DNA from 4 places in the Bradyrhizobium sp. CCBAU 11361 genome. Region 1 is predicted to be linked to each of the others. Evidence: predicted binding sites of a transcription regulator. Region 1 holds the regulator's gene; each other region holds the start of a gene.
What was found. The regulator LexA, encoded in region 1, represses DNA repair genes until DNA is damaged. The targets are predictions, from matches to a motif close to TGTTCNNNNTGTGTTCNG.

Region 2: the regulator LexA is predicted to act here: its motif matches at 3,549-3,566, upstream of recA (recombinase RecA).
Region 3: the regulator LexA is predicted to act here: its motif matches at 4,819-4,836, upstream of XI08_RS09050 (ribonuclease T2).
Region 4: the regulator LexA is predicted to act here: its motif matches at 4,643-4,660, upstream of XI08_RS36015 (single-stranded DNA-binding protein).

Annotation. Positions count from the first base shown of each region.
Region 1 is NZ_LBJZ01000195.1:233,740-241,641, forward strand. Features, by position in the region: gene XI08_RS36640 (hypothetical protein) at 1-181, shown strand, start outside; gene XI08_RS36645 (molybdopterin molybdotransferase MoeA) at 410-1,624, shown strand; gene lexA (transcriptional repressor LexA) at 1,800-2,501, shown strand; gene XI08_RS36655 (hypothetical protein) at 2,680-2,934, shown strand; gene XI08_RS36660 (hypothetical protein) at 3,076-3,510, shown strand; gene XI08_RS36665 (GAF domain-containing protein) at 3,731-4,672, shown strand; gene XI08_RS36670 (ComEC/Rec2 family competence protein) at 4,682-6,961, opposite strand; gene XI08_RS36675 (DUF2171 domain-containing protein) at 7,057-7,290, opposite strand; gene XI08_RS36680 (MFS transporter) at 7,687-7,902, shown strand, end outside.
Region 2 is NZ_LBJZ01000190.1:82,683-90,584, forward strand. Features, by position in the region: gene XI08_RS30405 (caspase family protein) at 1-522, opposite strand, end outside; gene XI08_RS30410 (hypothetical protein) at 760-969, shown strand; gene XI08_RS30420 (hypothetical protein) at 1,864-2,061, opposite strand; gene XI08_RS30425 (hypothetical protein) at 2,731-2,961, opposite strand; gene XI08_RS30430 (hypothetical protein) at 3,094-3,228, shown strand; gene recA (recombinase RecA) at 3,659-4,747, shown strand; gene XI08_RS30440 (hypothetical protein) at 4,861-5,847, shown strand; gene gcvP (aminomethyl-transferring glycine dehydrogenase) at 5,852-7,902, opposite strand, start outside.
Region 3 is NZ_LBJZ01000026.1:18,445-26,346, reverse strand. Features, by position in the region: gene XI08_RS09085 (branched-chain amino acid aminotransferase) at 1-11, opposite strand, end outside; gene XI08_RS09080 (MarR family winged helix-turn-helix transcriptional regulator) at 350-892, shown strand; gene XI08_RS09075 (response regulator) at 889-1,620, shown strand; gene XI08_RS09070 (ATP-binding protein) at 1,639-3,027, shown strand; gene XI08_RS09065 (DUF3617 domain-containing protein) at 3,247-3,777, opposite strand; gene XI08_RS09060 (hypothetical protein) at 3,822-4,115, opposite strand; gene XI08_RS09055 (hypothetical protein) at 4,298-4,762, shown strand; gene XI08_RS09050 (ribonuclease T2) at 4,883-5,587, shown strand; gene XI08_RS09045 (23S rRNA (adenine(2030)-N(6))-methyltransferase RlmJ) at 5,711-6,571, shown strand; gene XI08_RS09040 (cold-shock protein) at 6,822-7,037, shown strand; gene XI08_RS09035 (outer membrane protein) at 7,125-7,748, opposite strand.
Region 4 is NZ_LBJZ01000195.1:102,137-110,038, forward strand. Features, by position in the region: gene gyrA (DNA gyrase subunit A) at 57-2,789, opposite strand; gene XI08_RS36005 (DUF2306 domain-containing protein) at 2,959-3,357, opposite strand; gene XI08_RS36010 (hypothetical protein) at 3,581-3,976, opposite strand; gene XI08_RS36015 (single-stranded DNA-binding protein) at 3,995-4,489, opposite strand; gene XI08_RS36020 (outer membrane protein) at 4,963-5,724, shown strand; gene XI08_RS36025 (outer membrane protein) at 5,956-6,645, shown strand; gene XI08_RS36030 (outer membrane protein) at 6,870-7,622, shown strand; gene uvrA (excinuclease ABC subunit UvrA) at 7,894-7,902, shown strand, end outside.

The DNA.
Region 1 (7,902 bases):
GCAGGCCTCTCTCCTGCTCGAATTCGCCAGAACGACGTCGGATTCTGACCTTTCCGCCAAGCTGATCAGCAAGGCCGCCGACCTGAAATCCCGGGCCGATCCGCTGCCCGACAAGGATCAAGGGCCCAAAGCTCCCGACGTGGCGCCGGACGCCCGTCCGGACCAGCAAACCGGTCGTTGACCGATGCTGGCCGTGGCTCTCGTCATTGTCGTCTTTGCCATGGCCACACTCGTACCGGTCTTTCTGATCGTCCGGACCATGCCGCGCCGCACTTTGCGTTCTCCATAGAAGGGCGGCCGAGCGACAGGATGAATTATCCCGCTTCGTCGCTGTTTTGCCTCTGCGCCCGCACTCGGATAGAACGTTCCCCGTTCATTCGCCCGAACGTGCCCAGCAGGAGTCTTCCCCGTGGCCTTGATGCCGGTTTCTGACGCGCTCGCCGCGGTGCTGGCCGGCGTGAAGCCGCTGCCTGAAGAGATGATTCCACTCGACGAAGCCTACCACCACGTGCTCGCGCGCGACGTCGCGGCGCGGCGTACCCAGCCGCCGGAGGCGATGTCGGCGATGGACGGTTACGCCGTGCGCGCGGCCGATGCGGCCAAGGTCGACGCACAGCTCACCGTGATCGGCGAGGTCGCGGCGGGCGGCCGGCCGTTCGCGGGAGCAGTCGGCGCCGGCGAAGCGGTGCGAATCTTCACCGGCGGCGTCGTTCCCGCTGGCGCGGACGCGGTCGTGATCCAGGAGGACACGGTCGCCGAGGGCAAGCGCATCACGATCAAGGAAGCCGCTATCGCCGGTCGGCACATCCGCCCCGCCGGCGTCGACTTCCGCGAGGGCGACGTGCTCCTGCGCATGGGAACCCGGCTCACCGAGCGCGACCTCGCACTCGCCGCCGGGATGAATCACCCGCACCTCCCCGTCCGCCGCCGTCCGAAGGTCGCGATCCTCGCCACCGGCGACGAGCTGGTGATGCCGGGCATCAGCCCGGGTCCCGGCCAGATCGTCTATTCCAACGGCTACGCCCTGCACGCGCTCGCCCGCCAGGAGGGCGCAGATACCGTCGATCTCGGTGTTGCCGCTGATACGCTGGAGGCCACCACCGCCGGCATCCGCCGTGCCCGCGAGAGCGGCGCCGATGTCCTGATTACGACCGGCGGCGCCTCGGTCGGCGACCACGATCTGGTCCAGCAGGCGCTGAGGGACGAAGGCATCGCGATGGCGTTCTGGAAGATCGCGATGCGGCCGGGCAAGCCGATGATGCACGGCCGGTTAGGAGCGATGGGTGTGATCGGCCTGCCCGGCAATCCCGTGTCGTCCTATGTGTGCGCCTTCCTGTTCATGGTGCCGTTGATTCGCGCTCTGTCGGGCCGCGCGGTGATTCATCATCGTCGCGAGCGCGCCGTGCTCGGCCGCGAGGTCGGTGCCAATGACCAGCGCGAAGATTACCTGCGCGCACGCCTGGAGCGGCGCGACGACGGCACGCTTGTCGCCCTTCCCGTCAATCATCAGGATTCCTCGCTGCTTGCGAATCTCGCTGCGGCACAGGCACTTCTCGTGCGCGCGCCGTTCGCGCCCAAGGCCGAGGCCGGCACGCCTTGCGAGGTGCTGCGACTGCCCGCCTGAACCCGCAGGTCGTGCGCGTTCCGCGAACTTTGTCGCGTTCACGGTAAATTAAGCAGTTGCGGAACACATATCGAACATATAGTGTCCGTTCATGATTTGTTTCGAGCATCTAGCGGCTCGCCGCTGAATTCACCGTCTCGGAATCGAACGACATCAACCGGGGGATTTGGTCGAGATGTTAACGCGCAAACAATACGAGCTTCTGCGATTCATCAGCGAGCGTTTGAAGGAAAGCGGCGTGCCGCCCTCCTTCGACGAGATGAAGGACGCGCTCGACCTGCGCTCGAAGTCAGGCATCCATCGCCTGATCACCGCACTGGAGGAGCGCGGCTTCATCCGGCGTCTGCCCAACCGGGCCCGCGCGATCGAGGTGATCAAGCTGCCCGAGCTCCAGGCCGCCGCCGGCAACCGGCGTGGCTTCACGCCGAGCGTCATCGAGGGCAATCTCGGCAAGGTGCGAGCGAGCTCCAGCGCCTCCGTGGACGAGGGCGAACGCCCCGTTGCGGTGCCGGTGATGGGCCGCATCGCGGCCGGCACGCCGATCGAAGCGCTGCAGACCCGCAGCCACACCATCAGCGTACCGCCTGACATGCTCGGGTCGGGCGAGCACTACGCGCTCGAAGTGCGCGGCGACTCGATGGTCGAAGCCGGCATCCTCGACGGCGACATGGCGCTGATCCAGCGCAACGAGAGCGCCGACACCGGCGACATCGTGGTGGCGCTGATCGACGACGAGGAAGCGACGCTGAAGCGCTTTCGCCGCCGCGGTGCCTCGATCGCGCTCGAGCCCGCCAATGCGGCCTATGAGGTCCGCATCCTGCCGCCCAACCGGGTGAAGATTCAGGGCAAGCTGATCGGCCTTTACCGCAAGTACTGAGCGCGCTCCGCCGGTTGGCGACCCGCGCGTTGACGATTGGAGCGGACGATTGTCCGCTCCGGCTGGATAGTCTTTCTGGTTTTGCACAGATTATCCGGCCCCTCTCCAGCGGTACATCCTCGGGCACGCCGCACGAAGCCCTCATCGCTTCGCGACGCTGGAGATCGAGGAGACCATCATGCGCAAGATCGTTTTGAGCGCCGTCACGATCACGCTGATCGCAGCATCAGCGTCGCAAGCCTTCGCCGCACAGTCACACCATGTCCGCAAGGCAGCGCAGACGACGACGAGCGAGCAATTGCGCAATGCCCGCAACGCCGTCGCGAAGCCGTCGCAACCCGCTGGCAATATTCGGGCTGGTCGGCACCTGCTGGTCGCTGACGGGGACGCACGCCAAATGCACAGAAGCGGACTTTGTTCCTCGTGCATTTGAAAAAGATATTGTGATGGCAGCCTGCGGATCTAAGTCGCAGATTTGCCTACAACCGAGAAGACGCTAACATGCTTCCACTCTGATAGGGGCTAGTGCCTCCGAAGGAGGCGCGGGTCGCTATCCCTGAATGAGGAGCACCCGATGTGTGACTACAGTCTGCATGCCGTCGCGACGCGTCCCGCAGAAGTCGGCGAGACGATCGTCACGACCACTTTCCGAGGCACCTCGACGCGCGGCTTCGCCTCTGAAGCCGACATGTCCGTCGCGGTCTGCCTGCTGCCGGGGACGGAGCTCGCCTTCGCCGACAACGTCCGCTACGACAATCGCTGGATCTGGACGCGCACCATCAACTCCCGCGTCGGCAAGTTCGGCAAGATCGATCCGCACATTCCCGATCGCCATCACGACGCGATCGAATTCCCCGACGGCAAATACGTACTGGTGACGCAGCTCGTCGAAGGCCAGCGCGCGACCGTGCTGCAGTTGCCGGTGACCCAGCCCGTCGGCGAGCGCGAGCACAAGCCGCAGGTCATCGCCGATGGTCGGCCGACCATCACCCGCCTGCCGATCGGCTGAGGCAGCTCCCCCGGCTCACGGGTCGGGGCCAGCATCGAAATCGCCATCGCCGGCCGTGGCCGGCGACGTGGTGCGGTTTGCGTCCTGAGAATCCAATCCGCGGAGATCCCCCGCGCCTCCCCGTCGCACGAAGTTTGCGCGGCTCTGCCTGAATTTTGAACGTCCACTCCGCGGCCAGATCGCCGATGCTGTCACTGGCTTGAGGCGGCGGACACGGTCGATGAAAACCTTCATTCGCGTCGTTGAACTCTGGGTGCCGGACCGGACGCGCATGCGGCTGGAATTCGGCGGCGGCCTCTATGGCGAAGGGCTGTCCGCGTTCAAGGCCGTGAGCGAGAATTTGCGTTTCGGATACGACGAGGGCCTTCCCGGCAAGGCCTGGGCCAGCGGCCATCCCGTGATCCTCACCAAATTCGCCAACTCCTATTTCAAGCGGACCGATCAGGCGCTCGCGGCCGGCCTCACATGCGGCGTGGCGGTGCCGGTGTTTTCAGGCGAATTCTTGCAGGCCGTCATGGTGCTGTTCTGCGGCGACGACGAGGCGCATGTCGGCGCGATCGAGCTCTGGCACAATGACCCCGATATCTCCCACGAGATGGGGCTCGTCGACGGCTACTATGGCACCGCCGACATGTTCGAGTTCAACTCCCGCCACACCAGGTTTCCCCGCGGCTTCGGCCTGCCCGGACGCACCTGGAAAGCGGGCCTGCCGCTGATCATCAAGGACCTGCACAACGCCAGGAGTTTTCTGCGCTGGGAAGACGCCGCCGAGGTCGGCATCAATCTCGGCGTCGGCGTGCCCTATCGGACCGGCGTCGACCAGACCTGGGTGCTGACTTTCCTCTCCGCGCAGGCGACGCCCATTGCGCGACGCTTCGAGATCTGGGTGCCGAACGAGGCCCGTTCGGCACTGGTCTTTCGCGCCGCCGATTGCAGCGCGCAGACCGACCTTGCCGCGCTCTACGCGGACAAATCCATCGCCAGGGGCGACGGCAGCATCGGCGGAGCCTGGGCCACCGGTATGCCCGCACTCAACGACGATCTCGCGCATGACGGCTCAGCCGCGGCCGCCGAGGCTCGCGCGTCTGGACTGAGCCAGATGGTGGCCCTGCCGGTGATCGGGGCCGCCGGGCTCGACGCCGTGCTGGCCTGGTACCTGTAGCCTGTCCGTTCAATCCTCAGCCTGCATGTCCGCCTCGGATGGCGTCGCATCCCGGTTGCGGGGAGCAGCCGCCTGCGGCGCGAGGCTCGCGCCGAAATCGCCCTCGCCGGCGGTCGCCGGCGACCACGGACGGTCGGTGCTTCTCGCCTTCACCGCCTGAACCGCAAAGCCGTCGCCGCGCCGTGTCAGCGCGAGCGCGCCTTGGGCGGCGAGACGCTGCCGGTCGACCACCATCGCCGCACAATCCGGTGGCGCCGGCCGCGCCGTCACCACCAGCGCGGTGCGGCTGCAATCGTCCGCCAGCGCGTCGATGCGCATGGCCAGCGCGACCAGGCGCCCGTCGGCGAGCGGCGTCACGCAGCCAGCCTCGTCGCACGACACGCCGGCGGCGAGCGAGTTGCTGCCGGCATCGCGCGGATCGGCATCGGCAGCGAGCCACTCCTTCAGCAGAAAGCCGTCCTTGCTGGCCCGGATCATCTGCAGGCGCCCGTCCCTGCCCCGCACCGCGACGCTCTGGCCGTCCCCGGCGATCAGGATATCCGGCTGCCGCCCCGACAGCCCCCAGAGGATCGCCACCAGCAGCATCAGCGCGCCGGACCAGCGCAAGGGCGTGCGCAGCAGGCCCATTGCGATGATCCCCAGGCTGGCCGCGATCAGCGGGGCAATGCCGAAAGCCGGGATGCGGCCGACCGCGCCCGGCAGCGCGGCCACCCAGCGCGAGACCGCGACCATCCAGTCGATGCCGATCCCCATCAGCCACCAGAACACGCCGTCGAGCCCGAACGGCGCCGCGAGCAATCCGAGCAGTCCCGCAGGCATCACCAGCGCAGAGACCACCGGCATCGCGCCGAGATTGGCGAGCACGCCGTAGGGCGTGACGCGATGGAAATGGAAGGCGGCATAGGGCGTGGTCGCAAGCCCCGCGATCAGCGAGGCCAGAAACAGCATCGCGATCTCGCGGCCGCCCCACATCGCAACGCGCGCGGTCGCCGAATGATCGGGCGATGCGAACAGGTTCGGCATGCCGATCTGCACCAGCGCAACGAGCCCCAGCGTTGCCGCAAACGACATCTGGAAGCTCGGATGCACCAGCGCTTCCGGCGCGACCGCGAGCACGATCAGCGCCGCCACCGCCAGGGTGCGGAACGTGATGGCGCGGCGGTCGACCATGACGGCGATCAGCACCACGGCGGTCATGAAGAACGAGCGTTGTGTCGCAACCTCCGCGCCCGAGAGCAGCAGATAGAACGCGGCGGCAACCAGCGCCGCAGCCGCGGACCATTTCTTGATGGGGAAACCGACCGCCAGTCCCGGGATCAGAGCAAGCAGCGCGCGGACCGCGAAGAACACGACGCCGGCGACCACCGCCATGTGATAACCGGAGATCGACAGCACATGGCCGAGCCCTGAAATGAACATGGCGTCATTGACAGGCGTGGTGATCGCGTCGCGCCGCCCCGTCAGCAGCGCCGTCGCGATCGCGCGATTGTCACCTTCGAGTGTTGCCCGGATGCGCGCGTCGATCCCATCGCGCAGGCCCTGCATGAAGGCGGCATAGCGCAGCCGCAATCCACCGGCATCGGGCGGCACCGCTGCCGTGATCGCCCCCATCACGAAGCCCGAGGCGCCGATGCCCTGGAAAAACATGTCGCGGGAGAAATCGTAGCTGCCGGGGCGCACCGGCGAGATCGGCGGCATCAGCCGCGCCTTCAGCTGCACGAAGCTGCCGACCTCCGGCGCAGTCCCCTTCCGCACCGAGAGGCGCACGCGCTCCAGCTTGACGTCGCTCCGCTGCGCCTCCATCGCGGTGACGCGCAGCACGAAGCGGTCGGTGCGCTCGCGGATGTCGCGCGTCTCGACGAAGCCCGACAGCGACACCGAGTAGAGCGGCTTTGCGAGAACGGTGTGGTCAATGCGCGCCGTCTTCCAGGTCGCCATGGCAAAGCCGGCTGCGACCGCCGCGATCAGGATCGCAGGCGCGAACAGCCGGCTCCGCCGCAACAGAACCGCACTCAGCATCAACGCGATGGCCGTCGCAGCAACGACCCACAGCACCGGCTCATGATCAGCGGCAAAGTAGAGCGCGATGCCGCTGCCGAAGGCCACAGGCACCCACGGTAACAGCCGCCCGGCACCGGCCTCGGCGCGCATCCATTCGCGCAGTATCTCGACGAGCGCGGGCCAGGCGCCAAAGCCCGCCGGCACAAAGCCGCCGGCCGGAGCAGTCCGGCCGACGGGCCAGGTCCCCGCAATACCTTGGGACCGTATTGGCCGGCCCGGCTCCGCCATTCCCTGCACCTTACGATACGCGACGGAGGCCGAGGCTACTGGAACGTGCAGGCGGACGAATAGCGGTACGGATCAGGAACGAGCCACGGCGGGCGCTACTTTTCCTCTTCCATCGTCACGGCCACCGCCGCCTTGGCCGAGAGCCGGACCTTGTTGCCTTCGACGTCGGCGACGAGGCCCTTGTCGATGAAATGATGATGGCCCCTGTGGCTGCCCTCGCCGCTGTCCTTCTTGGTCAGCTTGATCCGATGGCCCTCGACCTTGTCGACGGTGCCGATGTGGACGCCGTCGGCGCCGATGACTTCCATATGCTCTGCGATGTTCTGCATGGTGGGCTCCTCGTTGGGGACCCCCACAACGCCCGAGAGGTCCTTTCCGTTCATTCGTGACACGACCGCCCGGCGCGATCGGCGACCGTTCTGCCTCTGGACGGGGGGCAGTCTCGGTTCGGCTCGATTGAGCCGAAAGTCTCATAAGGGGCCGGCCTTGGCAGGATTAAACTGCTCTCCACGCCTCCCCCGCACGGACGGGCCAGGTCGTGACAGCTCGCGGTACCGAAGGCCGCCGAAGCTCTTCTCAGGTGGTTCGAGGTTCCTCTGAGACCAGGCGTTGCGGACGCAACTCGCAATTCTCGCCTGTAGCGTCGCACACACCAAACACACTCCGCGAGCGAACCGGCGCTGAAATGCGCGAGGAGTGGCGTTTGAATTTGATAGGAGCAGCACATGGCAGTTCAAGTACCGCACGATTTCCGCCGCGTGATCGTTGCTGCATCGGTGGGAAACGTCATCGAATGGTATGATTTCTATATCTTTGGCAGCCTGGCCGCCGTTCTGTCGGTCAAGTTCTTCGAGCAATCCCACCCGGTTGCAGCCCTTCTCAGCACGATCGCTTTGTTCACTGCGGGCTTCCTGATCCGCCCGCTGGGAGCCTTCCTCTTT
Region 2 (7,902 bases), on a different contig from region 1:
GATCTTGGCAAGTCCGCGCCCGATGGCGCGCGACGCGATCGTGCGCTTCATCGTCTTGGCGAACGGATTGTCCCGGCAGGCGTCCAGGATGACGAGGCGAAGCTGCTTGGCGGGCTCCACGGCATAAAGCGCGCGGTCGAGCGCGACGGTCTCGTCGAGCACGTCGCCGTCGGTTTCCAGCGCGGCATCGGTGGGGATCAAATAGTTCGTACCGTCCAGCTCGATGCCGTGCCCGGCATAGTAAATGACGGCAACTTGGGCATCGCGGGTCCTGCCCGCGAACTCGCGCAGCGACCGGCGCATGTCGGCGGCGTTGAGGTCGAGCCTGACATCGACATCGTCGAAGCCGGCCTTCTTGAACATGCCGCCGACCAGGGTGGCGTCGTTCACCGGGTTGGTGAGCCGGGGGACGCTCTTGTAGGCCGAATTGCCGATCACAAGCGCGACGCGCCGTTCGGCCATTGCCGGTCCGCATCCGAGCCACACGGCAAAAACGATCAAAAGAAAACGAAGCGCGCCCATTACAGCCCCAAATCAAACGCGAGCAGCGTATTCGCAGCCTGCCGAAAGGCAAGCGGATGGTATGTGAGGTACATCACTAGTCGGGTTGGTCAGTTCCCGGCTGACCAAGAGGAACTTGACGAGGCTGCAACCACGAGCTGTCCAAATGAAAGAGGCCGCCAGTTGAGGCGGCCTTTATTTCCTGGGTCTGAACAAAATTGCACATGCAGGATCGCCGAAGCAGTCCATGCTCCGGTGATGACCGCGAAAGGGAAAAAGCTCACCCATGAAGAGTTCGCCTCTTTGCTCACGGTCGGTAATGCGTCTGCAAACGGCGCTGCGCCTGCGATCCCTGCCAAACATCGCGCCCGATTGATCGCGCTGGGCTACATGGTCTTTCTTCAGGGCAGGCTGCGAATGACCACGCCGGGACGGATCCGGATCTATGCCGGGCAACTCGATAGCTGAGGCGTGCCTTGCGTCTACGCTGGCTTTGGCGGTTGAAGCCCCGGCGATGTAAGCCATTCGCTCATGTGCGAGCCGGTCTCGGCTTGTCTGGCTTTGCGGAGGAGGGTTTCGCGCTCAAGGCCGTGCGGGAGCTTCTTGGCTTGCTCTCTTAATCGTTCGGCTTCTCGGGCCAGGCGCTCTTCGAGGGACAGGGTGTGCTTGAACCTGCGACGATGTTGCATGACTCGCCTCGTGGCTTACGGGTCCTAACCGTTGGGTTTGAGTTCTAGCGATCTTAATATGCAGACGCGCCGCGTTCTGTTCCAAAGTGAACATTTCACATTTCATGGTCTTCTTCTGGCGGAACGGCCCGGCCTTTATTCGTTGCACCTCAAACGGGTTAATCCAAACTCCTCAGGAATAGGTTGGCCTGTCCCAATTGGACACGGATGCCCCTTTTGAGCAGTCACGGTTTCCCGCTAACGGGCATAAGCTGAATTGGCCCACCGGACGGATCCAGCCCCTAATCCGGGGGAGCGGGGCGGCCCTACCGCGCACCAGCGAGGCGGGGCCGCTGCGCGTGGGGCTCCCGCTTGCAAATCCTGATTAAGCCGATTGCCCCATCGCACCGGGATGGCGCCCTGGTGCATGTTGATGTGCATGGGCCGGCGGTAGCCTTGGCTGGCCCGGTACCTTGGCCCCAGCTCGCCGTTCCCTTGAGTTGGGGCCTTTTGCTGCGCTGCCCCCGACGTTTCGCACGGCGTCCCATGCGAGGCCGGCCAATGCGCGGACGGCTTCTTCCTGGGCCGCGAGCAGGCCTTGCACTACGTCGATAGCCACCGCAGGCGCTCTCGAAAATGCGGGGCGGGAGCGCGTCGCTCTCAGCCACCGGCGCCTGCGAGTTGGCCGCAGCGTTCAATCCGGTGGTTGCAGCCCGGGCGAATTCAGCCACTCGCAGATGTGAGCGCCGGTCTCGGCTTGCCGGGCTTTGCGGATTGTATGCTCACGTTCGATACCGGGTGGAAGCGATTCGGCTTCCTCACGGAGTCGTTGCGCTTGTTCGGCCAGGCGCTCTTCAAGTGACGTGGTTTGCTTGAGACGGCGTCGCTGCATGGCGCTGCTCCATTCCAGAGGAGGCGGGAGCGCTAAGGGCGTTCTCATCACCGATGAAAGCCGAGGGCCGCGCGGTGATGGTATAGCCTGACATGTCCGCTGCCGGACATCTGGTCAATCTTGACCACCTCGGGAAAAGTTGGCGAAAGCAAATCAGGCCACTGCGATTTTCAAACCGGCCTTGGCTGGCCCGGCACCTTGGCCCAGCTCCCCGGTCCCTCTCGCGTTGGGGCCTTTTGCTATCCGTAAATAAAAACGCCGCCCGCTCAAATATAGCGCGGGCGGCGGCTTTCCAGCCCCAGGGGGGATGATGCAAAACCCCGGTAATGCTTTGTCTGCACGCTCCGTGCCAAGGTTCATTGTGCTGGAGCGGGACATCTTGATGCCGATGGAGCTCCAGAGGGACCCGAACGTCGTTCAGCTTGGGGCACCAGAGGATCAAATACGGACAGCACCCCACATCCGGGTGCTGTCCCAATTAGGACACCCGCAGAGGCAGATCGGGCCATTGGGAAGTGTTGGGGCGGGAGCCGTTAGGAACGATCGTTGGATTGCCAGGTTTTCCCGGTGCCCTTCCCCAAGGGTACCCCGCCGGCCCCAGCTCAACGCCCCCCTAATCCTGCGAGCTGGGGCCTTTTTCGTTCAAAGAGGCCGCCAACCGAGGCGGCCTTACTTCGGCGGATGTAGCTCGCTGTTGAGCCAGCCCTGCACTTGTTCAGCTTTCAGGGGGTCAGGGTCGAACGTCGCGATCTTATGGTCGGATTGCCATAGCTCTATCGCGTCGTTTTCCACCAGGGACTTGGCCCGTTCCTTGGCCGCGGCATCATCCGCGCATATCAGGTCGAGGCGCTGTTTGATGTGCCCATCCTCGCCAATCACATAGGCTTGGTACTCAGGCATCTGACGGCCCTCAGCAGCCGCGATGAATGGAACCCATTAAATGCTCTTGTTCCATTCCTTGCAAGGTTCGCTACATGTTCTTTGGGATTAAATACGATCTGTCCCAAAGGTTGGCCTGGACCTGAATTAGGCGTGAAGGCGATGATGCGCCTGTCCAGGGACAGGCACGATTTCTGGGAGAAGATGGATATCGCCTATCTGAAGTTGAACGACGCCAATCTGCTTCTGCCGTTCGACGATCTTCCCAGGCTAGGGAAGCCCAAATGAAAGAGGCCGCCAACTGAGGCGGCCCTTGTTCTTGAATTTTAAACGGCCCCAAGAGGGGGCCGCCAACCCGTCTGGCGGGTTTTCCTCCAGCAGTCGGGGGGGCACCTTTCGGCTGGAGACGCGAGCAAACGCGCCGCCAAGCCGATTGTTCCCCAAGGTGTTCTCTTAGCGGAACGCCCCGGCCTTTATTCGCTACACCCAGAACGGGTTAATCCTAAACACGCATGAACAGGTTGTGGCAGTTCGCGAACAAAATAGGACACTTCCGAATTCAGCTTAGGACACTAGGGGTTAAATACGGACAGTACCCAAATCCGTAAAAGAACATATTGCGAACTTGGAACAAATGGGGTACATTGCTTTTATCGCCGGCCCGCCTCGCCAATCGTTTGTCCCCCTAGCGAATCCTCGCCATAAGGAGCACGACCCAATGTCCGCAACTGCCCTGCGTATCGTCGAAGGATCTTCCATGGACAAGAGTAAAGCTCTGGCCGCCGCGCTCTCCCAGATCGAGCGCCAGTTCGGCAAGGGTTCGGTGATGAAGCTGGGCAAGAACGACCGGTCGATGGATGTCGAGGCGGTGTCGTCCGGTTCCCTCGGGCTCGACATTGCGCTCGGCATCGGCGGCCTGCCGAAGGGGCGCGTCGTGGAAATCTACGGGCCGGAATCCTCGGGCAAGACCACGCTGGCGCTGCACACGGTGGCGGAAGCGCAGAAGAAGGGCGGCATCTGTGCCTTCATCGACGCCGAGCACGCGCTCGACCCGGTCTATGCGAGGAAGCTCGGGGTCAACATCGACGAGCTGCTGATCTCGCAGCCTGACACCGGCGAGCAGGCGCTTGAGATCTGCGACACGCTGGTGCGTTCGGGTGCGGTGGACGTTCTGGTGGTCGATTCGGTCGCGGCGCTGGTGCCGAAGGCCGAACTCGAGGGCGAGATGGGCGAATCGCTGCCGGGCCTTCAAGCGCGGTTGATGAGCCAGGCGCTGCGCAAGCTGACGGCGTCCATCAACAAGTCCCACACCATGGTGATCTTCATCAACCAGATCCGCATGAAGATCGGTGTGATGTATGGCTCACCGGAAACGACGACCGGCGGCAACGCGCTGAAGTTCTACGCCTCCGTCCGCCTCGACATCCGCCGCATCGGCGCGATCAAGGAGCGCGACGAAGTGGTCGGCAACACCACGCGCGTCAAGGTGGTGAAGAACAAGCTGGCGCCGCCCTTCAAGCAGGTCGAGTTCGACATCATGTACGGCGAGGGCGTTTCCAAGATGGGCGAGATCCTCGATCTCGGTGTCAAGGCCGGCATCGTCGAGAAATCCGGCGCCTGGTTCTCCTATGACAGCCAGCGCCTCGGCCAGGGCCGCGAGAACTCGAAGGCGTTTTTGAAGGCCAACCCTGACATCACCGCCAAGATCGAGACCGCGATCCGCCAGAACTCCGGCCTGATCGCCGAGCAAATCCTGGCCGGCACGCCGGAGCGCGACGCCGACGGCGAGGAGCCGACGGAAGAGTAGGTTTTAACGCGGAAAGTTTTTCGCGAGGAGCGGGCGCTGATGACGTTGAGTTGCCGACGTCTTCGGCGCCCGTTTCGTTTTGCGTGGGGGTGGGTGCGTCGACGATGAAGCGCATGATCCTGATCAGTTCGTCCGGCGTCGGTCTCACCTATGCCGATCGCGCCGACATGGTTGTTCCGCTCATCTTTCGGTTCGTGTCGGGACCGCTGCCCACGTCGCACCACCTCGGGACCTACCTCACGGGAGGCTTTTTCAGAGGCGATCCGGAGGTGCGTTGGTCCGATCTTGTTGCGCGGTCTCCCGAGACGGGTCTCGCGCACAAGGAGCTCCCGCTGGACTGGTTCTGCAAGGCCTACGGCGTCGATGTCATCGAGCTGTGGTTTGATCCCAGCCCGAATAATCAATTGCAGTTGATCTGGATCCTCGACTATCTCCGCGCCGAACCCTACATGGCCGAGCGCCTGAAATTGCGACTGGTCGATTTCGATTTGCTCGGAGCAGACGTCGCGGGGCTTCGCGAGCGTACCGTGCGGGCGCTCGATGTCACGGAGCACGACTTTGAGATCGCCCGCACGGCCTGGGAGGCCTACCGGGCGCCAACGCCGGAGCTCTGCTCCGGGCTCCTGCGCAGGGATTTGCCCAGGCTGCCTTTCCTGAAGCCGGCGATGGAAGCATTGTTGGCAGAACTGCCGTCACCAATCACCGGATTGGGCGCGACGGAAGCGCGACTTCTCGAACTGATTGCGAGGGGACACAACCGTACCAAGGAGCTGTTTCAGCCGGGCGGCCTGCTCGAAACACGCGTGTTCGACCAGTGGGAGCTCGGCCCTTTGCTCGAAGGGCTCGCGTCCGGTCCGATGCCGGCGGTCGCCGGCCTCGATTCGAAGCTCGCGACGCTCGCCCCGCACGATGCGCGCGGTCGCAACGCCGCTTTTCGCCGGAGCCGGCTGTTGCTGACGGACTTTGGCAAAGCGGTGCTTGCGGGCCGAGACAATTTCCGCAGCCACAATGCGATCCGGCGCTGGTGGGGCGGCACGCTCCTGACCAACGAACGGCTTTGGTGCTGGAATCCGCAAAGCCGTTCGCTGGTGGCGCCTTAAGCCATTACTCCGCGGCTTCCGCGTAGTCGCTCACCGGCGGGCAGGAGCACACCAGGTTGCGGTCGCCATAGACGTTGTCGACGCGCCCCACAGGGCTCCAGTATTTGTCGGTGCGCGAGACGCCGTCGGGGAAGCAGCCCTCGGCACGTGTGTAGGCGCGATTCCACGCATCGTCCGCGATGTCGTGCACGGTGTGCGGGGCGTGACGCAACGGCGAGGCCTCGATCTTGAAGCGGCCGGCCTCGACCTCGGCGATCTCTTTGCGGATCGCGATCATCGCGTCGCAGAAGCGATCCAGCTCGGCCTTCGATTCCGATTCGGTCGGCTCGATCATCAGCGTGCCCGGCACCGGGAAGCTCATGGTCGGCGCGTGGAAGCCGTAATCGATCAGGCGCTTGGCGATGTCGTCGACGGTGACGCCGCTGGTCGTCTTGAGGGCGCGGGGGTCGACGATGCACTCATGCGCGACGCGGCCCTTCGCGTTCTTGTAGAGCACCGGGAAATGCGCATCGAGCCGTGCTGCAATGTAGTTGGCGTTGAGGATCGCGATCTCGGTGGCGCGCTTCAGCCCTTCGCCGCCCATCATCAGGATGTAGATGTAGGAGATGGTCAGGATCGAGGCCGAGCCGAACGGCGCCGCCGAGACCGGGCCGACCGGTGCATCCGTCTGCGTTGCGGGATGGCCCGGCAGGAACGGTGCAAGATGCGCCTTCACGCCGATCGGGCCCATGCCCGGGCCGCCGCCGCCATGCGGGATGCAGAAGGTCTTGTGCAGGTTGAGGTGGCTGACGTCGGCGCCGTAATCGCCGGGCCGGGACAGGCCGACCTGCGCGTTGAGGTTGGCGCCGTCGAGATACACCTGGCCGCCATGGCCGTGCACGACGTCGCAGATCTCGCTTATGTGCTCCTCGAACACGCCGTGGGTCGAGGGATAGGTGATCATCACCGCGGCGAGGTCATTCGCATGCTTGTCGGCCTTGGCGCGGAGATCATTGACGTCGACGTCGCCGTTCTTCTCGCAGGCGACCACCACCACATCCATGCCGACCATCGCGGCCGAGGCCGGGTTGGTGCCGTGGGCGGAGGAGGGGATCAGGCAGATCTTGCGGTGCGTCTCGCCGCGCGCGGCGTGATAGGCGCGGATCGCCAGAAGCCCGGCATATTCGCCCTGCGCGCCGGAATTCGGCTGCAGCGAGATCGCGTCATAGCCGGTGATGTCGCACAGCCACTTTTCCAGCCGCGCGAACAGCGCGTGATAGCCCTTGGCCTGCTCGCGCGGGGCGAACGGGTGCAGGGAGCCGAATTCCGGCCAGGTCAGCGGCATCATCTCGGTGGTCGCGTTCAGCTTCATGGTGCAGGAGCCGAGCGGGATCATGGCGCGGTCGAGCGCGAGGTCGCGGTCGCTGAGCTTGCGCATGTAGCGCAGCATCTCGGTCTCCGAGCGATGCGCGTGGAACACCGGATGGGTGAGGAACGCGGTCGTGCGCTTCAGCGCCTCCGGCAGCGCCTCGCGCGTGGTCGCGTCGATCTCGGCGTAGGCGAGCGTGCCGCCGAAGGCGCGCCAGACCGCCTCGATGGTCGCGGGCGTGGTGGTCTCGTCGAGCGCGATGCGCAAAGCCGCCTCACCGACGCCGAGATTGATCTTCTCGGCAGCCGCGCGCGCGACGATCTCGGCACGCTTGCCACCGGCATCGACGCTGAGCGTGTCGAAGAAGTTTTCGCTATCAGGCGCAAAGCCGAGCTTGCGCAGGCCGCTAGAGAGCACGGCAGCGCGGCGATGCACCTGGCGCGCGATCTGCGCAAGGCCTTCGGGGCCGTGATAGACCGCATACATCGCGGCGATCACGGCGAGCAGCACCTGCGCGGTGCAGATGTTGGAGGTCGCCTTCTCGCGGCGGATGTGCTGCTCGCGGGTCTGGAGCGCGAGGCGGTAGGCCGGCATCCCGCGCGAATCCACGGAGAGGCCGACGATGCGGCCGGGCAGCGAGCGCTTCAGCGCATCGCGCACCGCCATGTAGGCCGCGTGCGGCCCGCCATAGCCCATCGGCACGCCGA
Region 3 (7,902 bases), on a different contig from region 1:
TTCATGCTCATGTCCTTGCCTCCCGCTGCCGGTAGCGGCGCTGTTCGGGCGCCCGCCTGCCCGTTCCGGGCCCGGCTGGCTTGATTAGATTGTTGGCCGAACCACCGCCAGCCTTGTTACGGCCGGTTTCCGTGACCAGCATGTCGCCGAGGACATGCTTTTGCGGAAGGCGGAAGTCCAGTATGTTTTGCCGAAATGCCGCTCGACAATCGCACGGTAGATCTGATCCGGCCGTTGCCGCCTGTCCGGCTCTCTCCGGCCGCTCTTAGAAAATGCCACCCGACGCGAAACGATCTAAAATTTCGTGCGGGCTGATCGTTTTGTAACATTGAACCCAAGATACGTCAATATGCCTGACATAAATTTCGCGACTCCCTCTCAAGACGCTGCCGAGCTCCGGCCGGCCGCAGGCGAAGGAGGCAATTTGCGCTGGGATATCATCGAGCTACTGTTCTTCGCCTATCGCGACTTCGTCGGCGATCCCGACCAGGAGCTGGAGGCATTCGGCTTCGGCCGGGCCCATCACCGCGTCATGCACTTCGTCTACCGCTATCCCGGGCTGAAGGTCGCCGATCTGCTCGACGTCCTGCGCATCACAAAACAGTCGCTCGGCCGGGTGCTCAAGCAGCTCCTGGACGAGGGCTACATCGTGCAGAAGACCGGCGACAATGACCGCCGCCAGCGTCTGCTCTACGCCACGCCGAAGGGCGAGGCGCTGGTGCAGAAGCTCGCCGGGCTCCAGACCACGCGGATCACCAAGGCGCTCGCCGAGATGGCGCCGCAGGATGCGGAAACGGTCAAGCGCTTCCTGCGCGCGATGATCGACCGCGACGATCCGGACAAGGTGCTGGAGACGATCTTCGCATCCGTCAATCAAGACGCAAAGGAGTGACCGTGCCGCTCGCTGCCACGCTCGCCCGTCCGCCGGTGCAACCGGCCGATGACGCCCCGCATCTCCTGCTGGTCGACGACGACCGCCGCATCCGCGATCTGCTGTCGCGCTTCCTCGCCAGCGAAGGCTATCGCGTTTCGACCGCAGCCAGCGCCAGCGATGCGCGTTCGAAGCTCATGGGCCTGCATTTCGACCTCTTGATCCTCGACGTCATGATGCCCGGCGAGACCGGCTTCGACCTCGCTCGCTTCATCCGGACCTCCTCCTCGGTGCCGATCGTGATGCTGACGGCGCGCCATGAGGCCGAAGCCCGCATCGAGGGGCTCCAGATCGGCGCCGACGACTACGTGGCAAAACCGTTCGAGCCGCGCGAGCTTGCGCTGCGCATCAACAACATCCTCAAGCGCGCCGCCCCGCCGCCGCAGGCCGCGGTCGTGGAGAAGATCGCGTTCGGCCCCTACGTCTACCATCTCGATCGCGGCGAATTGCGCCAGGGCGAGGAGGTCATTCACCTCACCGACCGCGAGCGCGAGATGCTTCGCATTCTCTCGGAGACCCCGGGCGAGACCGTGCCGCGCAGCGCACTGACCGGCAATGGCAGCGTCAACGAGCGCGCCGTCGACGTGCAGATCAACCGCCTCAGGCGCAAGATCGAAACCGATCCCGCCAATCCGCTGTTCCTCCAGGCGGTGCGCGGCATCGGCTACCGGCTGGTGGCATCGCCATAAAGCAGTGAAGCGCGACCGATGAGCACGATCGATACCGGCCTGACGCTGCTGAAGAGCGCTGCCGGCCGCGTCTCTGCCGCCAATGGCTGGATGGGCAATGCGTTCAAGGGCTGGATGCCGACCGGCCTCTATGCCCGCGCGCTGCTCATCATGATCGTGCCGATGGTGATCCTGCAATCGGTCGTCGCCTTCGTGTTCATGGAGCGGCACTGGAACACGGTGACGCGCCGCCTGTCGGCCGCGGTGGTGCAGGACATCGCCGCGCTGATCGACGTCTACAAGGGCTATCCGCAGGACAAGGATCGCGACCAGATCCGTCGCATCGCCCAGCAGCGTTTGGGCCTCGTCGTCGATTTCCTGCCCGCCGGCGACATGCCGCCGCCGGGACCAAAGCCGTTCTTCTCGCTGCTCGACCAGACGCTGTCGGTGCAGCTCGGCCGCCAGATCGGGCGCTCGTTCTGGATCGACACGGTCGGCCGCTCCAACCTCGTCGAGATCCGCATCCAGCTCGACGACGCCGTGATGCGCGTGTTCGCGCAGCGCAGCGCCGCCTATGCCTCGAACTCGGAAATCTTCCTGTTCTGGATGGTCGGCACGTCCTCGATCCTGCTGATCGTCGCGGTGCTGTTCCTGCGCAACCAGATCAAGCCGATCCTGCGCCTTGCCGATGCCGCCGAAAGCTTCGGCAAGGGCCGCGAGGCGCCGAACTTCCGGCCGCGCGGCGCGCGCGAGGTGCGGCGCGCGGCGGTCGCCTTCCTCGAGATGAAGTCGCGCATCGAGCGCACCATGGAGCAGCGCACCGCGATGCTCGCCGGCGTCAGCCACGATCTGCGCACCATCCTGACCCGCTTCAAGCTCGAGCTGGCGCTGATCGGCGACAACCCGGAGCTCGAGGGCATGCGCAAGGATGTCGACGAGATGTCGATGATGCTGGAGGACTATCTCGCCTTTGCCCGCGGCGATTCCGGCGAGCAGTCGCAGCCGACCGACATGGCGCAGGCGCTCGAGGAGCTGCGCAGCGATGCCGAACGCCACGGCCACGCTGCGACCGTCGCATTCAACGGACTGCCCGTGGTGACGGTGAAGCCGGCCTCGTTCAAGCGCTGCCTCGCCAACCTCGTCACCAATGCAGCGCGCTACGGCAAGAGCATCGCCATCACCGGCCAGCGCGATCACCGTTATCTGACCGTCACGGTCGACGACGACGGCCCGGGCATTCCCGCGCATCTGCGCGAAGAGGTGTTCAAGCCGTTCCTGCGGCTGGACAACGCCCGCAACCAGGACGAGGGCGGCACGGGCCTCGGCCTTGCCATCGCCCGCGACATCGCCCGCTCCCACGGCGGCGACATCACGCTTGGCGACAGCCCGATGGGCGGATTAAGGGCGAGTGTGCGGATACCGGTGTAGCCGCGATCTTCCTTCTCCCTTGCGGGAGAAGGTGGCGTAGGCGGCCTTCGGCCGCCGTTCTTAAGAACGCCGAAGCGAAGCTTCGGCTATGGCGCCGGATGAGGGGTTGCCTCAACGAATTCAGAAGTAAGAGCGTCACACGCGGTGAGATACCCCTCACCCGTCTCGCCGCTTCGCGGCGAGCCACCCTCTCCCGCAAGGGGAGAGGGGAAGACAACCCTACTTCGGCAGCAGGTTCTTCAGCTTGTCGACGTCGCGCACGTTCATCTTGAAGCCGCCGGGCATGACGATGTCGCCGGGCTTCTGATCGGGCTTGCAGGCGCCCAGCCATTTCGCTTCGAGCGTCATGCTGGTGTCGCGTCCCGCCGTGCCGGCAGCGCCGCCTTGCGCGTGTGACGAGGTCTTCACCGTATAGGCCGAGTTGAAGTCGCCGGTGATCTCGGCATGCGAGGTGGTGCTGATGCCGGCGACGCTGCACTCGGAATCGCTGACATAACCGGTCGCAGTCTTCTTGATGTCCTGCTTGGCGCAGATCTGCTTGGCCATCGGGGAGACGTTGTTGTTCATCTCCTTGTCGACGGTCTCGTCGGTGCAGTGCTGCATGGTCATTTCCGGCATCGCAGAGCCGCTCCTGACCATCTTCAATTCCCACAGGCCGGCCTTGCGCACCGGCAGATCGTCGGCAGAGGCGCTGCCGGCCGACAACACGAAGCAAGCGGCCGAGCCGAGCAAAGCAAGTTTGCGCGTCATGTGGGAAGCTCCCGGCTGAGAGATCGCTGCGTTACGAAAACGCCTCAGTACAGCGTGCGGATCGGCTGGTTGGCGGCGCCATAGGGCACCCAGCGGCAGGAGAACGAGATGTAGCCGCCCTCATAGGCCTGCACGCCGAGGAATTTGACGACCTTGCCGTAGCGCGCGCAGTGATCGACCGCGACCTGCCGCGCATCGACCTGGGTGGCCATCGAATAGGCGATGATGCCGCCGGTGTCGTTGCCCTTGAACGGAGGCACCGGAAGGAGATCGGCGCGCGCCGGCTGGCTCGCCATCATACCCAGGGCAAGAAGGCCCGCGGCCGCAATGATTCGCATTCCCGTTACTCCAATTGGTTGGCGCCAGTTTACGGTGCCGGGACGGAAGTGAAAAGAACTGAAGCCCTGTCGGATGCGACGTTATGGTCAAGTCCTGGCCAAGTGTTGCCGCGCTGCACTTGACCTCACCCGCCCTTCGCGGCACCGTCCGACCTTCGCAGATCATTCTGTCTGGATTGCCCATGCGCGCCTCGCCCCCCCTGAAATCGCTCCGCTTTGCCGCCGTGCTCGGCCTCATGTTCGGGGCGCTGTCGCTCGGTGAGGCCAGGGCGGCCAATCCGCTGGAGCTGAACTTCTGGCTGAGCGGACCGCGCTATGACGGCGGCGTTGCCGATTGCGACAAGGCGCTGCCGACGATCGCCACCCAGTTCTGGGAGAAGGAAAGCTCCTTCTGGAACTCCTCGTTGAAGATCACCGGCTTCTCCGCCGTGCGCGAGACCGCGTTCCGGCCCTGGCAGTCCGACAACATTCCGCGCCGCTATTGCACCGGCGAGGCCATGCTCAACGACGGCAAGGTGCGCAAGGTGCATTTCTCGATCATCGAGGATGGCGGCTTCGCCGGTTACGGCAATGGTGTCGAATGGTGCGTGGTCGGGCTCGACCGCAACTGGGCCTACAATCCGGCCTGCCGCGCCGCCAGGCAGTAATTCGACAAGCCCTGATTCGGACCGAGCCAGCGGCTTGGCGGGGGCGGCCCGTATTTTGTTCTTGAAATGTTCTTATCGCCTGCTAGGCTCGATTGCACAGTCTAGTTGAGGGGCGTCGCCATGTTTCATTCCAGATTGCACTCGTTCTCCCGCCTGATGATCTCGCTGGTCCTTGCCCTGCCCCTTGCCGCCGGGCTGGTTTCGCTGACGGGCGCCGCGCAAGCCCAGGACAGGCGGCAGAACGCGCCCGGCGAGTTCGATTTCTATGTGCTGTCGCTGTCGTGGTCGCCCTCCTTCTGCGAGGAGGCGGCCGAGCGCGGCGGCCGCTCCCAGACCCAGTGCAGCGGCCGGCCCTATGCTTTCGTGGTGCACGGGCTGTGGCCGCAATACGAGAACGGCTTTCCGGAATATTGCCAGCGGCCGGCGCCACGGCTGAACCGCAGCATCGTCTCCTCGATGCTCGATCTGATGCCCGCACCGGGCCTGATCTTCAACGAGTGGGACAAGCACGGCACCTGCTCGGGGCTCGCCGATCGCAGCTATTTCGAGACGATCCGGAAAGCGCGTGCCGCGATCAAGATTCCGGCCGAGTATCTCGACCTGTCGCAGGCCAAGACCGTGGCGCCGGCGGAGGTCGAGGAGGCCTTCATCAAGGCCAATCCGGGCCTTAGCAGCGCCGCCGTCTCGGTGACCTGCAACCGGACGCGGCTTTCCGAGGTCCGCATCTGCCTCAGCAAGGACCTGCAATTCCGCGCCTGCGAGGAGATCGACCGCCGCGCCTGCCGCCGCGACCAGGTGACGATGCCGCCGATCAGGGGTGGGTAGCTAAATCAGCTCCGTCATTCGGGGGCACGCGACTTGTCCGCCGAAGCTCGAAGAGCGAAGGCGGAAGCGTGACCCCGGAATGACGGGAGTTACTTTCATCGCGCGATGTCGTAACTCTCCGCGATGAACTACCGTCACGCCTTCCATGCCGGCAACTTCGCCGATGTCATCAAGCACATCGTGCTCGCGCGCATCCTCACTTACTTGCAGGACAAGCCGGGGGCGTTCCGCGTCATCGACACCCATGCCGGCGCCGGCCTGTACGATCTCGAAAGCGACGAGGCGCGGCGCGGTGGCGAATGGCTGACCGGCATCGCGCGGCTGATGCAGGCGCGCCTGTCGAACGAGACCGCCGCACTGACCAAGCCCTATCTCGACATCGTCCGCGCCTTCAATCCGAAGGGCGAGCTCAAGGCCTATCCGGGTTCGCCGCTGATCGCGCGCGGCCTGCTGAGGCCGCAGGATCGCCTCGTCGCCTGCGAGCTCGAGCCGAAGGCGCGCAAGGCGCTGATCGACGTGTTGCGCCGCGACGAGCAGGCCCGCGTGGTCGATCTCGACGGCTGGGTGGCGCTGCCGGCCTTCGTGCCGCCGAAGGAACGGCGCGGGCTGGTGCTGATCGATCCGCCGTTCGAGGCAAAGAACGAGTTCGAACGGCTGGGCGAAGCCTTCTCGGAGGCTTTCGCAAAATGGCCAACCGGTATCTATGTAATCTGGTATCCGGCCAAGAGCCGGCGCGCCACCGACACGCTGGCGCAACTCGTGGCGCGGCTCGCAGCCGCAGCAAAGCCGCCGGGCAAATGCCTGCGCCTCGAATTCAGCGCCGCGCCGCAACTGGACGGCGCAGCCCTCACCTCCACCGGACTGCTGATCGTCAATCCCCCTTACACGCTGCACGGCGAGCTCAAGACGATCCTGCCCGAGCTCGAAATGCCGCTCGGCCAGGGCGGCGCTGCCAGATTCCGATTAGAGGTGCCGAGGCCGTAACACTCCGGCATTCTTGGGAAAAATATGCAGGAGCCGTAGTCAATCTGCAAAGAACCGTATTATGCTATTTCCGTGACTGGCTTTGCGTTCCGCTTCCGCGAATGGTTGCGGCGGAGTGAAGGCCTAAGAAAGATCCGGCCGGACCAAAAGGTCCGCCCAAGGATGGCCAGCTCCCGGGCTCCGTACGGCCCGGTCATGTCGTGACGTGAGTCTGCGTCGCGACGGAGGAGCAATGAGGGGGAGTTTCCCGATGGCCATGACGGGAACGGTCAAGTTCTTCAACGGCGAGCGCGGCTACGGCTTTATCAAGCCGGATGACGGCGGTCGCGATGTCTTCGTTCACATCACTGCTGTGGAGCGAGCGGGACTGAAGGACCTTGCCGAAGGACAGCGTATTACTTTCGAAGTCGAACCGGACAAGAAAGGGAAGGGACCGAAGGCGGTCAATTTGGTCATCCTTTCCTAGCGGGCCTGACTCAAAAAACCTGGCGCAAAAAAAGTCCCGGCCGCGAGCGGCCGGGAGGTTATTGTCCGGTATTTTCTTATTTGGCTATCAGAAGTGATAGTTCACGCCTGCGCGCACAACGCTGGCGCTATAGCCGTTTGACACGCCTGTGATTGCGAACTGACTCGTCGACAGATCGATGTAGAGATATTCGAGCTTGGCGGTCCAGTTGGGCGCGAAGCCCACTTCCGCACCGGCACCGATGGTCCAGCCGGCGCTCGTGTGCGACTCGGTCCAGCCGAAGGTCTGCGCACGCAGCTCGCCGAAGGCGAGGCCGGCGGTGCCGTAGAGCAGGACGTTGCTGAAGGTATAGCCGGCACGGCCGCGCAGAGTGCCGAACCACGGATTGGAGAACTTCCACGGCGCGAAGGTGTCATCAGCGCCGGCGGCCTGGATATCGCCCTCGACGCCGAACACCCATGGACCGTTCTGGAAATTATAGCCGGCCTGCACACCGCCAACGAAGCCGGAGGGCTTTACGGGTGAGTTACTCACCGACCCCCACTCATAGCCGAGATTGGCACCGAGATATGGACCGGCCCAGCTATAGGCATTGAGCGGCTGATTGACGGTATAGGGCGCACGCTGCCCGTAATTGAGATCGGCGGCCTCTGCCGAAGCTGTCCAGCCTGCGGCAACCAACACGGCCGCGCCCACAACGAGCCTCTTCATCACACACTCCAACGCAACTGCCGTAAACCGGTGCGATGCCCGCGCCGCCGCGCCGGGCCACGTCGCATGGTTACGGAACCAAGACCTTTTCGCGTAAGATTTATCGAGAGTTTTAAGTTAAAGCGCTGTTAAGACCCGTTACCGCGCGCTTAAC
Region 4 (7,902 bases), 130 kb from region 1:
GATTGCGCCGTCGGTCGGCGCTTCGCACCGACCTCCTGCTCCATCCGGGCTACGCGTTACTCCCCGTTCGCCCCGTTCCCGCTCTCCGCCTCTTCCGTGATGTGCTCGACCGAGACGACGTGCTCGTCCTCTGCGGTGTCGAACACGATCACGCCCTGGGTCGAGCGGCCGGCGATGCGGATGCCTTCGACCGGGCAGCGGATCAGCTGGCCCTTGTCGGTGACCAGCATGATTTGATCAGCGTCCTCCACCGGGAAGGAGGCCACCAGGTTGCCGTTGCGGTTGTTGACGCTCATGGCGACGATGCCTTTGCCGCCACGGCCGGTGGTGCGGTACTCGTAGGACGAGGTCCGCTTGCCATAGCCGTTGACGGAGACGGTGAGCACGACCTGCTCGGCCGCCGACATCTCGACATAGCGCTCCTGGGCGAGCTGGAAGCTGCCGGAGGTCTCCTCGGCCTCGGCGTCCACTGCCGGCTCCTCGGCCGTGGCTTCGCCGGCCACCGCACGGCGCATCTTCAGGTAGGCCGAGCGTTCGTCCGAGGAGGTCTCGACATGGCGCAGGATCGCCAGCGAGATCACCTTGTCGCCCTCGCCAAGCGCAATGCCGCGCACGCCCATCGAGGTACGCCCAGTGAACACGCGCACGTCGGTGACGGGGAAGCGGATGCACTGACCGCCGGCGCCGGTCAGCAGCACGTCGTCGCGCTCGGTGCAGATCTGCACGTCGACGATCGACTCGTTCTCGTCGAGCTTCATGGCGATGATGCCGGAGCGGCGGACGTCGACGAAGTCGGACAGCTTGTTGCGCCGGACGTTGCCGCCTGTCGTCGCGAACATCACGTCGAGGTTGCCCCAGGTCGATTCGTCCTCGGGCAGCGGCATGATGGTGGTGATGCGCTCGCCCTGCTCCAGCGGCAGGATGTTGATCAGCGCCTTGCCGCGCGCGTTCGGCGCGGCCATCGGCAGGCGCCAGACCTTTTCCTTGTAGACCTGGCCGCGTGACGAGAAGAACAGCACCGGCGTGTGCGTGGAGGCGACGAACAGGCGCGAGACGAAATCCTCGTCGCGGGTCTGCATGCCGGCGCGGCCCTTGCCGCCGCGGCGCTGCGCCCGATAGGCCGACAGCGGCACCCGCTTGACATAGCCGGCGTGCGAGACGGTGACGACCATGTCCTCGCGCTGGATCAGGTCCTCGTCCTCGACCTCGCCTTCCTGCTCGATGATCACGGTGCGGCGCGGGGTGGCGAACTCGGCCTTCACCTCGGCAAGCTCGGTCTTGATGATACCCAGCACGCGCTCGCGCGAGCGTAGGATGTCGAGATAATCGGCGATCTCGCCGGCGAGCTTGTCGAGCTCGTCGCGGATTTCGTCACGGCCGAGTGCGGTGAGGCGCTGAAGGCGCAGGTCGAGAATGGCCCTCGCCTGCTCCATCGACAGCCGGATCGTGCCGTCGGCGCTGATGCGGTGACGCGGATCGTCGATCAGCGTCAGCATGTCCTCGACGTCCCGGGCCGGCCAGTCGCGCGACATCAGGGTGTCGCGGGCGGTGGTCGGGTCGGGCGAGGTGCGGATGACGCGGATCATCTCGTCGATATTGGCGACAGCGATCGCGAGACCGACCAGGATATGGGCGCGATCGCGCGCCTTGGCGAGCAGGTACTTGGTGCGCCGCGTGACGACCCGCTCACGGAAGTCGACGAAGATGGCCAGCAGGTCCTTCAGATGCATGATCCGCGGACGGCCGCTGTCGAGCGCCACCATGTTGACGCCGAAGCTCGTCTGCAGCGGCGTGAATCTGTAGAGCTGATTCAGCACCACATCCGCCACGGCGTCGCGTTTCAATTCGATGACGACGCGGTACCCGTCGCGGTCGGATTCATCGCGCAGGTCGCCGATGCCCTCGATCTTCTTTTCCTTGACCAGCTCGGCGATGCGCTCGACCATCGTCGCCTTGTTCACCTGGTAGGGAATCTCGGTGATGATGAGCGCCTCGCGCTCCTTGCGGATGGTCTCGATCGCGACCTTGCCGCGCATGACGATCGAGCCGCGGCCGAGGTGATAGGCGGCGCGGATGCCCGCGCGTCCGAGAATGACACCACCGGTCGGGAAATCGGGTCCCGGCACGATGTTGATGAGTTCGTCGATGGTGAGCGCAGGGTTGTCGATCAGCGCGACGCAGGCGTCGATGACCTCGCCGAGATTGTGCGGCGGGATGTTGGTCGCCATGCCGACCGCGATGCCGCCGGCGCCGTTGACGAGAAGGTTCGGGAACTTGGCCGGCAAGACCGATGGCTCGGTCTCGTTGTTGTCGTAGTTCGGCTGGAAGTCGACGGTGTCCTTGTCGATGTCGGCCAGCAGAGCCAGCGCCGCCTTCGTCAGGCGCGCTTCGGTGTATCGATAGGCGGCCGGGGGATCGCCGTCGACCGAGCCGAAATTGCCCTGGCCGTCGATCAACGGCACGCGCATCGAGAAGTCCTGCGCCATGCGGACCATGGCGTCGTAGATCGACTGGTCGCCGTGCGGATGATACTTACCGATGACGTCGCCGACCACGCGGGCGGACTTGACGTATTTCTTGTCGGGTGTGTGCCCCTGCTCGTTCATCGAGTACAGGATGCGGCGATGCACCGGCTTCAGACCGTCGCGCGCATCGGGCAGCGCCCGCGCCACGATCACGCTCATGGCGTAGTCGAGATAGGACTTCTTCATCTCCTCGAAGATGGAGACGGGGCGAATATCCGAGGGTTGCGCCGGCTGGTCGCCGGGCTTGTCGTCGTCGTCAGCCAAGGGGAAATCCGGTGAGGTTTTATCTGGGAATCATATAGCGCATCGAGCCCCTGATAACCACCCTTGCGGGGGTAAAGGGAAGCGCTTTTTCCGACTGTTTTTCCAGAGACTTACGCCCTCTCCGGCACCGCCCTGGGCGGGGCCCGGACGAGCCGCCCGAAACCGCCCCTTACGCCCCGAAAATCACGTGGTGCATGATGCGCCCCGGCAGCAACGTGAACAGGCCCGCCACCACCAGCGCGCCGGCGAAGATGAAGATCATCATGCGCCGGTGATCGGCCACGCGATGGGTGTGCGCCCGCCATACCGCGAGCGGCAGCACCACCAGCGTGAAGATCGACAGGAAATGGATCGGGCTGAACGGTCCGACCAGACGGATCTGGTGGATCCAGAACGAGGAGGCGGCCACGACCGCCATCAGCACCACCCAGATCCAGCCGATCGTCCGGTGCGGCAGCGTGCCTTTGGGAGCCGCGAACTGGACCAGGCCGAGCACCAGGGCGGCCATGGCGGCAAAGGCATGCAGCGGGATCGCTGGAGCAGCCTGAAGCAGCGGCGCGAGGCTCATGAGTGGGCCCTTCAATCATCGCGCCAACCGCGCCGGCGCATGCGATGTAAATATCATTAACATGAAGTTAATATCACTAACATCGAGCGGCGTCAAAAAGCTCAAGCTGAACCTCAACGAAGGCTAGAATTCCAAGCTTCGTCAAAAGATTGGCAAGCAATACTGCCAGATCGAATGAGACTGCCGCGAGTGACCCGACGCTGAATAACCACACATTTGCTGGCTAGGCTAAAATCCTCAGCATCAGTTCGGAGTGCGAGTGAACCACAGCGGGCCGCAGGCTCCGCCGCATGTCAGCCGGCAGCTGGGAAAGGGATATCGGGTTCGCAACTGCGGCCGCGCAGTCTGCGCCGGGCCAGTATGCAACGCGGCCCGTCTCGGTGAGAAATTCAAACAGGCGCTCGAAGAATTCTTCGCCGCCGAAATGATTAAACATACAGGCGCCAGCGCCGCTGACGTAGGCGTCGGCTTCGCCCCGATCACTAAACCGAAGGCGCCGAAACGAGCGAGTCTCGTCTCTTTCGACCTCGAATGGCCCGAAAACTCGCTCGAATTCCTCGGTGCTTGCTCCGATCGATTGTCCGTTCTCGAACCGATCGACAAACAGATCGAAACTCACTTCGATCTATCCCCACGCTCAGAACGGGATGTCGTCGTCCATGTCGCTGTTGCGGCCACCGCCACCGGCAGCAACGGCGCGGCGCGGCGCACTGCTGACGGGACCGGAGGAGCCGAAATCGCCGCCCGGCTCCTCGCCGAAGCTGCCGCCTCCCCCGCCGCCGCGGCCGTCGAGCATCGTGAGCGTCGAGTTGAAGCCCTGGAGCACGACTTCGGTGGAGTACTTCTCCACGCCGCTCTGGTCGGTCCATTTGCGGGTCTGGAGCGCGCCCTCGATGTAAACCTTGGCGCCTTTCTTCAGGTACTGCTCGGCGACCTTGCAGAGCCCTTCATTAAAGATCACGACGCGATGCCACTCGGTCTTTTCCTTGCGCTCGCCGCTGTTCTTGTCGCGCCAGGTCTCCGAGGTCGCGACGCTCAAATTCGCGATCGGCCGCCCGTCCTGGGTGCGGCGGATTTCAGGATCCTTGCCGAGATTTCCAACCAGAATGACTTTGTTGACGCTTCCCGCCATCGCCGCTCTCCACTCCGAATGCCGCTGAATTCATAAGGCCCGACCGCGCCCCGCGGTCCTCTGCAACCTGTTGAGGCGACCCTATACGCTTGCGCGGACCGATCAGCCCATCAGCCCTCAGGTTATCCCCATATATAGCATCGGCCACCGGTCCGTTCCAGATTTGTTCCTGCTCGTGCGCGTGCGAAATGTTTGGGCCGGACGGTACCCACGTGCTGCCCAAATAGTTTGCGCTGAATGGAACCATAGTTTGCGCTGGATGGAACTTTTCCCGGTTCCCGCAAACGACCAAAGGCACTTAACATTCATCAAGTTACACACGTTGCAGTTGCCTTGCGACTGTTGCATTTCGGCGACGGACTCTGCCTCCCGCTTAAGCTACGTTTGCCTTGGAATTAAGTTCATATGGGCGTCGCGCCTGATTGGCCGCTTCGGGAAATTTCAAGAAGCGGATCGAAACTGGGGAGACTGCAATGAATAAGATTTTGATTGGTGCAATCGGTGCAATGGCGTTGAGCCTGGCGGCTCCCGCAAGCGCGGCGGATCTCGCTGCACGCCCCTATACCAAGGCTCCCCCGCCGATGGTCGCCGCCATCTACGACTGGAGCGGCTTCTACATCGGCATCAACGGTGGCTGGGGTACGAGCCGCAATTGCTGGGACTTCGTGACACCGGTGGTCGGCACGCTGGTCACCGATGGCTGCCATGACGCATCCGGCGGCACGGTTGGTGGTCAGGTCGGCTACCGCTGGCAGTCAGCCAATTGGGTGTTTGGCGTGGAAGGCCAGGGTAACTGGGCTGACTTCAGCGGAAACAACATCAGCCCGACTGCCCTGGGTCAGCAGAACCGTACGCGGATCGATGCCTTCGGCCTGATTACCGGCCAGATCGGCTATGCCTGGAATAACGTTTTGTTCTACGTGAAGGGTGGCGCCGCCGTAGTGGACGACAGATACGACCTCATCGTCGCGCCAGGATTCGTGGGTGCAGGCACTGTCTTCGGTTCGGCCAACGAAACCCGCTGGGGCGGAACGGTCGGCGCGGGTGTCGAATTTGGCTTCGCCCCGAACTGGTCGGTGGGCGTCGAGTACAATCACATCTTCCTTGGCGATCGTAACGTCGACTTCAACTTCGCCGGCGCGTTCGTTCAGACCGAACGCGTCCGCCAGGACGTCGATATGGCTCTCGTCCGCTTGAACTACCGTTGGGGTGGCCCGATCATCGGCAGGTACTGATCGCAAGCAGAGTTTGTCTTCTGACGAAAGGCCGGCCTCGCGCCGGCCTTTTTGCTGCGACTTCCAATTCAATCAGTCAGTAACCATTACGTTTTGTGATTGTTGTGGCTTTTGAGAGACACAACTTGCAGCTTTGCTGGTGTAAGCACGACATCAGTTGGACCGCAGCGTCCGATGCCCTTCCCTACCGTGGAAGGCACAACAGAAACTGGGACTGGGATTAGGTTGAAAATGAAGAAGGTTTTGTTGGCTTCGGCCTGTTTGTTCGCTCTTGCCGCCCCCGCGTCGGCTGCCGATCTTGCGGCTCGCCCGTACACGAAGGCTCCGGTGGCTGTGGCCTCGGTCTACAACTGGACCGGCTTCTACATCGGTATCGTTGGCGGCGGCGCCTGGGAAAACGCTTCGGGCGACCCGAAGATGAAGGGTGGCTTCGTCGGCGGCACCGCCGGCTACAACTGGCAGACCGGCAACGTCGTGTTCGGTGTCGAGGCCGATGGCGCCTGGGCTGACGTCAGCGCTACGGCGACCGGCGCCTCTGTCGTCCCCGGTTTCGGCGTTGTGACCGCAACCGCGACCTCGAAGACCGATGCAATGGGCACCGTGCGCGGCCGCATCGGCTACGCCGTCGACAACGTCCTGTTCTACGGCACCGGCGGCTACGCCTGGATCGACAACAAGATCAGCCTCTCCGCTCTCGGCGTGACCGCGTCGGACAGCAAGTGGCACTCCGGCTGGACCGTCGGTGCGGGCGTCGAAGCGTTCTTCGCGCCGCAGTGGTCGGTCAAGGGCGAGTACCTCTATCGCAGCCTCGGCGGCGAGACCTACTTCTCGGGCGCCCTCCCCACCGGCACGCTCAACTTCCACACCGTGCAGGTCGGCGTGAACTATCACTTCGGGGGCCCGGTGGTCGCGAAGTACTAAGCTTCGCCACCGACGTCACATCGTCACGAAAGGCCGGCCTCGCGCCGGCCTTTTTGTTTTTCGCGCCTAAGTATCCAGTCCAGCCGCTCGCTAGCGTTTTTGGAGAGGTGTGGCGCCTCGGTGACACAACCTTTGGATTTAATAGTGTAAAGCAATGCCATCAGTTGGGTCGTTAGGTCCGCTGCTTTTTGCCGACAAAGAGAAACGAAACTGGGGAATTTGAAATGAAGAGGATTGTGCTGGCTTCAGCCAGTTTGCTCGCACTCAGCGCGTTGGCACCTGCCTCGGCGGCCGACCTGGCGGCCCGCCCCTATACCAAGGCGCCGATCGCTGTGGCCTCGGTCTACAACTGGTCCGGCTTCTATATCGGCCTCAACGGCGGCGGCGCCTCGAGCCGCAACTGCTGGGATCTCAACTCGGTCCTCGGCGTGGCCGTCCCCGTTACCGCTGAGGGCTGTCACAATGCGACCGGCGGCCTCGTCGGTGGCCAAATCGGTTATCGCTGGCAGTCGGCCAGCTGGGTATTCGGCCTCGAAGCTCAGGGCGACTGGGCCAACCTGAAGGGCTCGAACACGAGCTCGCCCGCAGCGCTCGCGCCGCTGGTCAACCAGACAAAGATCGATGCGCTCGGCCTGTTCACCGGCCAGGTCGGCTATGCCTGGAACAACGTGCTCTGGTACGTGAAGGGTGGCGCGGCCGTCACGCACGCCAAATACAACGGCCTGTTCGGCGGCGTGGTCATCGACAGCGCAAGTGAGACGCGTTGGGGTGGCGTGGTCGGCACCGGCCTCGAATTCGGCTTCGCGCCGAACTGGTCCGTTGCGATCGAATACGACCATCTGTTCATGGGCGGCCGCGATGTCAGCTTTACGGTTCTCGGCGTCAACGACCGTATCGACCGCATCAAGCAGGACGTCGACATGGGCACTGTCCGCCTCAACTACACCTTCGGCGGCCCGGTCGTGGCGAAGTACTGAGCTTCGACGTCACATCGTCACGAAAGGCCGGCCTCGCGCCGGCCTTTTTGTTTTGGCGGTACATTCAGCGCAGTTCCGCACGCCCTGCTGCTGCCAGATGCCGCCAGCACGCCAACAATCCGTTGACGATTCGCAACTCGCACTGGAAATCCGTCGCTGTTCTTCCTACGTTCGCTGACAACCCCATCGGCGCCGATCCCGGTTCCGGGCAAAGCGCGCCTTCACCCTTGGCGCGGTTGCGCGTCTTTGGGATTCCCTAGGGACCACCGGGATGGATGAA